2 linked regions of the Cereibacter sphaeroides 2.4.1 genome follow. Each later gene encodes a partner of the first gene's protein in a complex. Links are inferred from orthologs where the notes say so. Each region holds a gene or a part of one and is shown on either strand. Other genes may lie near its edges.

Region 1 (5,119 bases):
TCCGCGCCAGTAGCACGCGCTTTGCGGCGCCGGGATACAGGTCCGGCGGCAGACTGACCCCAAACGAAAAGGCCCGCGGATCTCTCCGCGGGCCTTCGTCCTTTGGCTCGGGCCGGATCTTACGGCCCGATGGCGAAGCACTGGATGGCGCGGGCCTGCAGGCGGCGGCAGGCGAGGTCGGCCTGATCCTGCGTGAGCCCCATGAAGTTGGCATCGTACCCGCCGGGGCGGTCGATGATCTTGCGCAGACCCTCGGCCAGCGTCCCGGTCTCGGCCAGGGCGATCTGCATGAGCTGGCGCTCGGCCGCGGTGCGCGAGGGGAAGCGGCCCACATTCACGCCCCAGTGCCGACCGCCGGAGGTCGACATGCGGGTGATGACTTCGGGCGAGGTAGGCACCGGCGCGGCGGCGGCGAGCTGCAGCACGGGCCGGCTGCGCGGCGTGACGCCCGAGTCCGAGCCTTCGCCGCCGTAGTCCACCGCCTGCGCGATCTGCATCGCCACCGCATCCTCGGCCGAGGCCTGGGCCAGCGCGCTCTCGATCCCGCCCTGCATGGAGTTCACCATCGCCGCGGCGGCGAGGGCCGCCTGCGAGCCCGGCCGTGCCAGCGGGCGGGGCGAGCTGGTCAGGGATGCGATCGGAACGGGCTGCTGCCGCTGGGCCGCCTGCGCCGAGGCAATGGCGAGCGCGCCGGCGTCGATCGGGGCAGGCTTGCGAACCTTTGCATTCTCCGGGGCCTCGCGAAAGCCCAGATCCAGCAGATCCGCCATCTTGGCGTTACGGTGCGCGGTGCTCTTGCCGCCGAAGACGGTGGCGATGATGCGCTTGTTGCCGCGCTGCGCCGAGGCGGTGAGGTTGTAGCCCGCGGGCGAGGTGTAGCCGGTCTTGATCCCGTCGGCGCCCTTGTAGGCGTCGAGGAAGCGGGTGTTGGTGTTGGCGACCGTGGTCACGCCGGCATCGGCGCGGCGGCGCGAGAAGATGTTGTAATATTGCGGGAAATCGAAGAACAGCCGCCGGCCCAGGACGTTCATGTCGTGCGCGGTGGACAGGTGGCCCTCGGCGGTCAGGCCGTTGCAGTTCTTGAAGGTGGTCTTCGTCATGCCGATGGCCTTGGCCGTCCGGTTCATCCGCTCGGCGAAGGCCGCTTCGGAGCCGCCCACGGCCTCGCAGATCGCGGTGGCGGCGTCGTTGGCCGATTTCACCGCCGCTGCGCGGATCAGGTAGCGCAGCGCAATGCGCTGGCCCGACTTGAGGCCGAGCTTGGAGGGCGGCTCGGCGGCCGCGTTCTTCGTCACCGTCACGAGGCTGTCGAGCGAGATCTCGCCGCGCTGGATCGCCTGGAAGGTGATGTAGAGCGTCATCATCTTCGTGAGCGAGGCCGGATGCAGGCGTGTCTCGGAGTTGGTCTCGTAAAGGGTCTCGCCCGTTCGCGCATCCATCACGATGGCGGCGTAGGGCGCGGCCACAGCGGACTGTGCCGCCATCACCATGGCCACGAACACGAAAAGCACTTGTCGGACGTACTGCCCCAGCTGCGATGTCACGTCGCCTGTCCTTCTGTCTGCCTCGTTCCCGCCGGTTCCCGTTCGGTCCAGGGGATTTGTGATTTGAAGTGACGCTAGCACAGGAGGTGATTCAGGAAAACCCCTCAGTTTCAAGGGGTTTCGCGGGCCTTTTCAGTCACTGTGGCAGATCTGGGGCGCGGATGCGCAAGAACCTCAAGTTATGGGAGATTCTCGTTAAGCCTCTCGACCAGCGCCGGCAGGCCGGACAGGTCGGGCAGGGTGAAGAAGCGCGGATGCCCGTCCGGCGGATCGGCATGTTCCAGCGCCCAGGTGAGGCCATGCGGGACATGCACGCCGAATCCCCCGGCCTCGATCGGAGGAAGAACATCGGATTTCAAGGAGTTGCCCACCATCAGCGCGCGTTCCGGCCCGTCGCCGTGGCGCCGGAAGATCCGGTCGTAGACGCGGGCGTTTTTGTCCGAGACGATCTCGACGGCATGGAACATGTCGCCGAGGCCCGATTGGGCGAGCTTCCGCTCCTGATCGAGAAGATCGCCTTTCGTGACCAGCAGGACACGGTAATCGGCCGCCAGAGCCTCCACCGCCTCGCGTGCATGGTCCAGAAGCTCGATCGGATGGGCGAGCATCTCCTGACCGGCTGCGATGATCTCGCCGATGACGCCGGCGGGCACGCGTTCTTCCGTCACCTCGATGGCGGTCTCGATCATCGACAGCATGAAGCCCTTGATGCCGAATCCATAGCGGCCGAGGTTGCGGCGCTCGGCCGCCAGGAGCCGCTCGTGCAGCCGGTCCTTCTCGACATGCCGGGCGAGGAGGGCGGCGAAGCGCTCCTGCGTCAGCCGGTAGAAGGTCTCGTTCTGCCAGAGCGTGTCGTCCGCGTCGAACGCGATGGTGGTGATGCGCCGGTCCATGGCTCCTCCCGTCGCTGCCGGATTAAGCGTGCCGGTCAGGGCCCGCAAGCCCGTCCGCGTCATGTGCGCCTCTTTCCGACGGACGAAAAACGACTATACTCTCTCTCTCGCGCCAATTCCCGAATCCGCCCATCGGCAGGAGTCACGATCTTGACCCTTCGTCCGCTTCACATGTCCGACAAGACGGGCGGCCCCGGCGACGACACGTCCATCCTGACCAAGACCCGCAGCAAGACCCAGCGGCCACCGCTCTACAAGGTGCTGCTCTTGAACGACGATTACACGCCCATGGAATTCGTGGTCCATGTGCTCGAGCGGTTCTTCGGCCTGAGCCACGCGCAGGCGTTCGAGATCATGCTGACGGTCCACAAGAAGGGTCTCGCGGTGGTGGGCGTCTTCTCCTTCGAGGTGGCCGAGACCAAGGTGGCACAGGTGATGGATTTCGCGCGGCGCCACCAGCATCCGCTGCAATGCACCATGGAAAAGGAATAGGCCCCGGGGCCTTCGGATGCGCTCTGCCCGTCTGACACTGGCGCTGGAAACCGGCGCGGTCGTCCTGCCCGATGCGGGCAGTATCGTCGTCTATCGTCCGCGCGCGGCCGAGGATCTTTCGGCGCTGCCCAGGGACCGGCTGGTGCTGGTGCAGGGCTTCCGCCCCGATCACGACGCTCTCGCGGCGCAGGGGTATAAAGTGGGCATCGCCGGCGGTGCGGGCCATGCCGCTGCCATCGTCTGCCTGCCGCGCGCCCGGGCCGAGGCCCGCGCGCTTCTGGCCGAGGCGGCGGCCTCGGTCGAGCCGGGCGGGCTGATCGTGGTGGACGGGCAGAAGACCGACGGTGTCGAGCCGATGTGGCGCGATCTGTCCGAGCGGCTGGCGGTCTCGGCCACCCTCTCCAAGGCGCACGGCAAGCTCTTCACTTTCGCGGCCGGTCCGGGGCTCGAGGACTGGGCCGCGCGACCCACGGAGATCGCGGGCGGCTTCCGCACGCTGCCCGGCATCTTCTCGGCCGATGCGCCCGACCGCGGCTCGCAGCTTCTGGTCGAGGCGCTGCCCACGGATCTCTCGGGCCGGGTCGTCGATCTCGGCGCGGGCTGGGGCTATCTGGCGCGCGCGGTGCTCGAGCGGCGGCCGGTGAAGCGGATCGATCTCGTCGAGGCCGAACATGCGGCGCTCGACTGCGCACGGCTCAACGTCCCGGACGAGCGCGCCCATTTCCACTGGGCCGACGCCACCCGCTTCCGTCTCTCGAAGCCCGCCGATCTGGTGGTCTGCAACCCGCCCTTCCACACGACCCGCGAGGCCGATCCCGCCATCGGGATGGGCTTCCTGCAGGCGGCTGCGCGGCTTCTCGCCCCCACCGGGGTGCTCTGGCTGGTGGCCAACCGCCATCTGCCCTATGACCGCGGCCTCCGCACGCTCTTCCGCGAGGTCGAGGACATCGGCGGCGATGCCGCCTTCAGGATCGTCCGCGCGTCCCGACCCCAGCGCGCGGGCGGCACATCTGCATAACGGGAGTTTCCCATGTCGCTCATCATTTCCGGCAAGACGGCCATCGTGACCGGGGCCGCCGCCGGCATCGGCCTCGCGGTGGCGCGGCACTTCGTCGACAAGGGCGCGAACGTGATGTTCGTGGACATGGACGAGGAACGGCTCGCCGACCAGATCGGCGAGGAGGCGCGGGCCGAGGGCCCGGTGCGCATGTTCGCGGGCGACCTGCGCGAGAAGCTGACGATCACCAACCTCCTGTCGGCCACGATGGATGCCTTCGACCGGGTCGACATCCTCGTGAATGCGAGTCGTCAGGTGGCTCTGTCCGATCCGCTCTGCCCGGAAGAGGATGCGGTCGAGACGCTTCTGCAGCAGAATATGCTGACCAGCCTGCGCCTCACCCAGCTGACGGCCAAGCGGATGATCGCGCGGGCCGAGAAGAGCGACGAGAAGCCCACGCAGGTGGGCTCGATCATCAACCTCTCCTCCATCGCCGCGATCCGCACCCAGCCCGAGCTTCTGGCCTATTCGATCAGCTGCGCCGCGGTCGAGCAGATGACGCGGTCGATGGCGGTGGCGCTGGCCTCGAAGGGCATCCGGGTGAATGCGGTCTCCTTCGGCTCGGTCATGAGCGCGAGCCTCCAGACCGCGCTGAAGGACAGCCCGGCGATGCGCGCCCAGATCACCGAGCGCACGCCGATGAAGCGCATCGCCTCGCCGGCCGAGATCGTCGAGACGGTGCAGTTCCTCGCCTCGGACGCGGCGGCCTTCATGACGGGACAGGTGGTGACGCTCGACGGCGGACGCAGCCTGATCGACCCGGCCTTGGCGCCGGTGCACTGACGGCGGCTGTCCGGCCGGTCACTTCGTCTCGGGATAGGTCGCGCGGCACTGCTGGACGGCCGGCCCGGCCGCCCGGGCCAGTTCGGCCCGCTTGCGCTTCAGCTGCTCCAGCGTCCGGGCCTGCGAGGCGAGGTCGATGGCCTTGGGCTGGCGCACCGTGTAGGGCACCTGATCGAAACAGTGCCGGGCCGGATAGACCACCCGCTTGCCGTCCGGACGGTAGCGCACGATGGGCGGGCCGCACTGCACCCATTCGGTGCGATAGTCCGTCACCTCCTCGATCGCATAGCCGCGCGCGAGGTTCAGCTCGCCTTCCTGGATCAGCGCGTCCACCACCCGCAGGTCGCGCG
Region 2 (5,218 bases), 1.5 Mb from region 1 along the record:
CGTCATGGAGGGCATGACGATCCGGGCGGGCCAGGACGTTGACCACGGTCCGGATGATCCGGGCGGCCCGCATGGCGGCGCGATGATCGCGCCGAACGGACAACCACGGGTGTTCGTGGCGACGCGGCCGATCGATTTCCGCGGGGCACGGACGGGCTGGCGCTCGCGGTGCAGAAGATCCTGAGGCTCGACCCGTTCTGCGGGGCGGCTTGCGAGTGCGACCGCCTTTTTCATCGATGTCCGCTTCGCGATCCTCAAACCTCAGGACGTCAAGGGCGACATGACCCGGGCCCGGCCGAGAAGGCTCGCAGCGGCCTCGAAGGGCATGACGCGCCCCGGCGGATCACCGGCCTTCGTAATCCGTCCGGAGATATCGGTCTTGCCCGATTGCCACCTTCGCGGAATCAGTCCCGTCCCGGCGCCGAGATCCCTGCTGAGTGGGAAGCGGTCCGGGTCGTTGACGGCCCTTCGGAAGGTCGGCGCCACGATCACCCTCACCCCCACGCCCGGGGTCGCCATCGGTAGCCGTGTCACGGGGTTGGACTTCGCGAGTGCCACCAACTGGCTGTCGAGGCAGGCAAGGTCGCCGAAGAGCAGGCATCGCGCCCGCAACATGGCGTCCACGATGCCCTCGAGGACCGCGCTTCCGTCGGCAAGTTTGCGCGCCCGGGTCTCCCGCGTCTTCGCGTCACCGATCCCATCTTCAGCCCGAAGGTCCTCGGCGCGGTGCGCGTTCTCGGTAGCTCACAGGGGTCGCGTCGCTCGTCGCCGAAACCCTGCGCGCGATCCTCAATGGTCACCCGGCAGGCCGGATCGAAGACCTGATGCCGTCGCAATGCCGGCAGACGTCAAGCCGGGCCGCATGGGGAAAGACGATACGATTACCACGTGTCGGTCATGACGCATGAAGGAGGCGGCTGATGTCGGGGGGGGGCGCCTGGGTTCGAACGGGAGCGATGCCGGCTGGTTCGCCGGTGGGTATGAACCCTAGGGCGCGGCAGTCGCGTCTTGACCTCGGCGACCTCTGATATGTGAAAGGAAAAAAGGCGAGGTTTCCCCCGCCCTTGTCCCCTATCTTCGACTTGGAGAGCCCGTCTCAGTCGGCCGTCAGAAGCGGCGGCTTGGACCCGGTGAGGCGCGGCTTCGGTTCCTCGATCTGCAGGTCGATCGTATCGTCCTTCACGCCGACCTTCACGACGCCGCCCTTCACCAGCCGGCCGAACAGGAGTTCCTCGGCCAGCGGCTTCTTGATGTTCTCCTGGATCACGCGGCCCAGCGGGCGCGCTCCCATCTTGTCGTCGTAGCCCTTGTCGCCGAGCCAGGCCGCCGCTTCCGGCGAGAGCTCGATATGCACGCCACGGTCCATGAGCTGGGCCTCGAGCTGGAGGACGAACTTCTCGACCACCTGCAGGATGATCTCCTTGCCGAGGGGCGCGAAGGAGATGACTGCATCGAGACGGTTGCGGAACTCGGGCGTGAAGGTCCGCTCGATGGCGGCCGTATCCTCGCCCTCGCGCCGGTCGCGTCCGAAGCCGATCGCGGACTTGGCCAGCTCGGCCGCGCCTGCGTTCGAGGTCATGATCAGGATCACGTTGCGGAAATCGACCGACCGGCCGTTGTGGTCGGTGAGTTTCCCGTGGTCCATCACCTGCAGCAGGATGTTGTAGACATCCGGGTGGGCCTTCTCGATCTCGTCGAGCAGCAGCACGCAATGCGGATGCTGGTCCACGCCATCGGTCAGCATCCCACCCTGATCGAAGCCGACGTAACCCGGAGGCGCGCCGATCAGTCGGGAGACGGCGTGCTTCTCCATATATTCCGACATGTCGAAGCGCAGCAGTTCCACGCCGAGGATGCTTGCCAGCTGCTTCGCCACCTCGGTCTTGCCGACGCCGGTCGGGCCCGCGAAGAGATAGTTGCCGATCGGCTTCTCGGGCTCGCGCAGGCCGGCGCGCGCCAGCTTGATGGCCGAGGACAGGGCCTCGATGGCCCGGTCCTGACCGAACACCACCCGCTTGAGGGTCTTCTCGAGGTCGCGCAGCACTTCGGCATCGTCCTTCGAGACGCTCTTCGGGGGGATGCGGGCGATCTTGGCCACCACCGCCTCGATCTCACGCGGACCGATAGTCTTGCGCCGCTTGCTGTCGGCCAGCAGGTGCTGGGCCGCGCCGGCCTCGTCGATCACGTCGATCGCCTTGTCCGGCAGCTTGCGGTCATGGATGTAGCGCGCGGACAGTTCCACCGCGGTCCGGATCGCGTCCTGCGTGTAGCGCAGGTCGTGATGCTCCTCGAAATAGGGCTTGAGGCCCATCAGGATCTTGACCGTATCCTCGACCGAGGGCTCGTTCACGTCGATCTTCTGGAACCGGCGGCTGAGCGCGCGGTCCTTCTCGAAATGCTGACGATATTCCTTGTAGGTGGTCGAGCCCATGCAGCGCAGCTTGCCGCCCTGCAGCGCGGGCTTGAGCAGGTTCGAGGCATCCATCGCGCCGCCCGAGGTGGCGCCGGCGCCGATCACGGTGTGGATCTCGTCGATGAAGAGGATCGCGTCGGGGTGATCCTCCATCTCCTTGACCACGGCCTTCAGCCGCTCCTCGAAATCGCCGCGGTAGCGGGTGCCGGCGAGCAGCGCGCCCATGTCGAGCGAGAAGATCGTGGCGCGGGCGAGGATGTCGGGCGTCTCGCCGTTGACGATCTTGCGCGCGAGCCCTTCGGCGATGGCCGTCTTGCCCACGCCCGGGTCGCCCACCAGGAGCGGGTTGTTCTTCCGCCGGCGGCAGAGAACCTGAATGCAGCGTTCGACCTCGTGCTCGCGGCCGATGAGCGGGTCGACGTCGCCCTTGCGGGCCTTGACGTTCAGGTCAACGCAATATTTCGACAACGCAGACTCCTTCGCCTCACCAGCTTCAGCCTTCGGGGTCTCATGATGCTCTTCCGCGCCGGTGACCGGGCGCGGCTCGCCATAGGACGGGTCCTTCGCCACGCCATGCGCGATGAAGTTGACCGCGTCGTAGCGGGTCATGTCCTGCTCCTGCAGGAAATAGGCGGCATTCGACTCCCGTTCGGCGAAGATGGCGACGAGCACGTTGGCGCCCGTGACCTCGGTCCGGCCGGAGGATTGCACATGGATGGCGGCGCGCTGGATCACGCGCTGGAAGGCGGCCGTCGGCACGGCCTCGGAGCCCTCGACAGAGGTCACGAGGGTGGACAGATCATCGTCGATGAAGTCGACGAGCGTCTTGCGCAACTCGTCGAGGTCGACCGAGCAGGCCTTCATGACGCGCGAGGCGTCGGGCTCGTCGATCAGCGCAAGCAACAGGTGCTCGAGCGTGGCGAGTTCATGACGGCGGGCATTCGCAAGCGCCAGAGCGCCGTGGATGGCTTGCTCGAGAGTGGTCGAAAAAGATGGCACGATCGGGTGCTCCTGTCCTGCGGGCCGGAGGGGCGGAGGTCCCTCCAACCTTGGCCTCGTAAGATTTAAAGTTCGGTTTTCTTCGCCGCCCTTCAAGTGTTATTTCGGATAACTTCCGCTTTCCGACAGGCTCCTTGCAAAAAGTGATCGACGGTTCGCGCAGCTATCAGAATTTGTCCTTCCGCCTTCGGATCTCGGCGAAAACCTCGGCATCCTCTGCATCGACCATGCCAACGGCGGCCTTCAGGCTGGCCTCCCCGGCCCGGAGGAAGGGATTTGTCGCGATTTCGTCGGAAAGATGTGAAGGGACTGTGGGACGGCCCTCTTTTCGGGCCGCGGCAATGGATCCGACGCGGAAGATAAGCATCGGACTGTCGGGTTCAAGAGTGGCCGCGAACCGCGCATTCGACGCGGCATATTCGTGGCCCGAACAGATCATCGTCTCGGGCGGCAGCGCGGAAAGTTTGCGCAGGCTCTGCCACATCGCCTCTGCCGTGCCCTCGAAGAGGCGCCCGCAGCCCATGGCCATCAGGCTGTCGCCGGTGAAGGCCAGGGACGAGTCTGGGAAATGGAAGGCGATATGACCCACCGTATGCCCCGGCACCTCGATCACCCGGCCCTCGGAGGCGCCCACCCGCACGAGGTCGCCCTCCGCCAGTTCGAGGTCGAGCGGGGGCAGGCGATGGGCGTCGGCGGCGGCGCCCGCCACGCGTGCCCCGGTGGCCGCCCGCAGCTCCTCCACGCCCGCCACATGATCGGAATGGTGGTGGGTGAGGAGGATCTGCGAGAGGTGCCAGCCGCGCTCCTCGAGCGCCTTGAGGATCGGCCCTGCCTCGGGCACGTCGACCACCGACGTCTCGCCCGTCCCCGCATCATGGACGAGGAAGGCGTAATTGTCGCTGAGACAGGGCACCGTGACCAGTTCGAGCGGCATGGTTTCTTCTCCCTTTCCTTTGTAGTGTGGCCCGGAACTCTGCCCGGACAAGGCCAATTCAATGCATCTCGACGTGCTCGACCTGCACAATTTCTATTACAGGACGCCGCTCGGGCGGGTCGCGCAGCGCGCCGTGCGCGATCAGGTGCAGAAACTCTGGCCCGACGCGCAGGGGCAGACGGTCGCGGGCTTCGGCTTTTCGGTGCCTCTGCTGCGACCCTATCTCGAGCAGGCCCGCCGTCTGATCGCGCTGATGCCCGGGCCGCAGGGAGTGATGCCCTGGCCCGTCGGCATGGGCAATGTCTCGGTCCTGTGCGAAGAGGGCGCCTGGCCGCTGTCCACCGGGATGGTCGACAAGCTGGTGATGCTGCACGGTCTGGAAACGTCCGAGCACCCGTCCGAGGTCCTGTCCGAGGCCTGGCGCGTGCTGGGTCCGGGCGGAAGGGCGCTCTTCATCGTGCCGTCGCGCTCGGGGCTCTGGGCGCGCCGCGACGGCACGCCCTTCGGCTTCGGCCGGCCCTATTCGCTCAACCAGCTCGAGGCGCAGCTCAAGCGGCATGACTTCACGCCCGAGCGTGCGCTCGCGGCCCTGTTCGCGCCGCCGCTCCACCAGCGGTTCTGGCTCAAGACGGCCGACTTCTGGGAGACGGGAGGCCGCCGCTTCGCCCCGTGGCTGGTCGGGGGCGTGCTGATCGTCGAGGCCTCGAAACAGGTCTATGCGCCGACCCGCACCGGCCTCAAGGCGGCGGTGTCGAAGCCGCTCCGCGTGCTCGAGGGCATCCCCCAGCCGCTGCCTGCGCCCGCAGGTCGCACATCGGACGGTTCCTGCGGCTGTCCGGGCGGATGTTAGCGTCACCACGATTCCGATGTTA

The links. Proteins that work in one complex are often made in the same cells at the same time.
Region 2: the proteins of clpS (region 1) and clpA are in contact, whole or in part, in a solved structure (PDB 1LZW), measured with the Escherichia coli proteins. The link is inferred for Cereibacter sphaeroides 2.4.1 from one-to-one orthologs.

The regions. Positions count from the first base shown.
Region 1 is NC_007493.2:2,427,169-2,432,287, reverse strand. Bases 1,368-4,268 are described here. They hold clpS (ATP-dependent Clp protease adapter ClpS), read left to right. Parts: upstream 1,368-2,608; coding sequence 2,609-2,929; downstream 2,930-4,268. Other genes in these bases: RSP_RS11740 (SDR family NAD(P)-dependent oxidoreductase), read left to right, coding at 3,960-4,268; RSP_RS11745 (class I SAM-dependent methyltransferase), read left to right, coding at 2,946-3,947; RSP_RS11755 (HAD family hydrolase), read right to left, coding at 1,724-2,437; RSP_RS11760 (D-alanyl-D-alanine carboxypeptidase family protein), read right to left, coding at 1,368-1,544. In the rest of the region: cbb3-type cytochrome oxidase assembly protein CcoS, read left to right, coding at 1-13; more of RSP_RS11760, read right to left, coding at 120-1,367; more of RSP_RS11740, read left to right, coding at 4,269-4,769; RSP_RS11735 (hypothetical protein), read right to left, coding at 4,788-5,119. UniProt on the Escherichia coli protein: Involved in the modulation of the specificity of the ClpAP-mediated ATP-dependent protein degradation.
Region 2 is NC_007493.2:913,612-918,829, forward strand. The notes cover bases 755-3,754. They hold clpA (ATP-dependent Clp protease ATP-binding subunit ClpA), read right to left. Parts: upstream 3,413-3,754; coding sequence 1,097-3,412; downstream 755-1,096. Other genes in these bases: gloB (hydroxyacylglutathione hydrolase), read right to left, coding at 3,579-3,754. Outside these bases: RSP_RS04505 (transposase), read left to right, coding at 1-184; RSP_RS04510 (IS110 family transposase), read right to left, coding at 262-615; more of gloB, read right to left, coding at 3,755-4,346; RSP_RS04525 (class I SAM-dependent methyltransferase), read left to right, coding at 4,408-5,196. UniProt on the Escherichia coli protein: ATP-dependent specificity component of the ClpAP protease. It directs the protease to specific substrates. It has unfoldase activity. The primary function of the ClpA-ClpP complex appears to be the degradation of unfolded or abnormal proteins.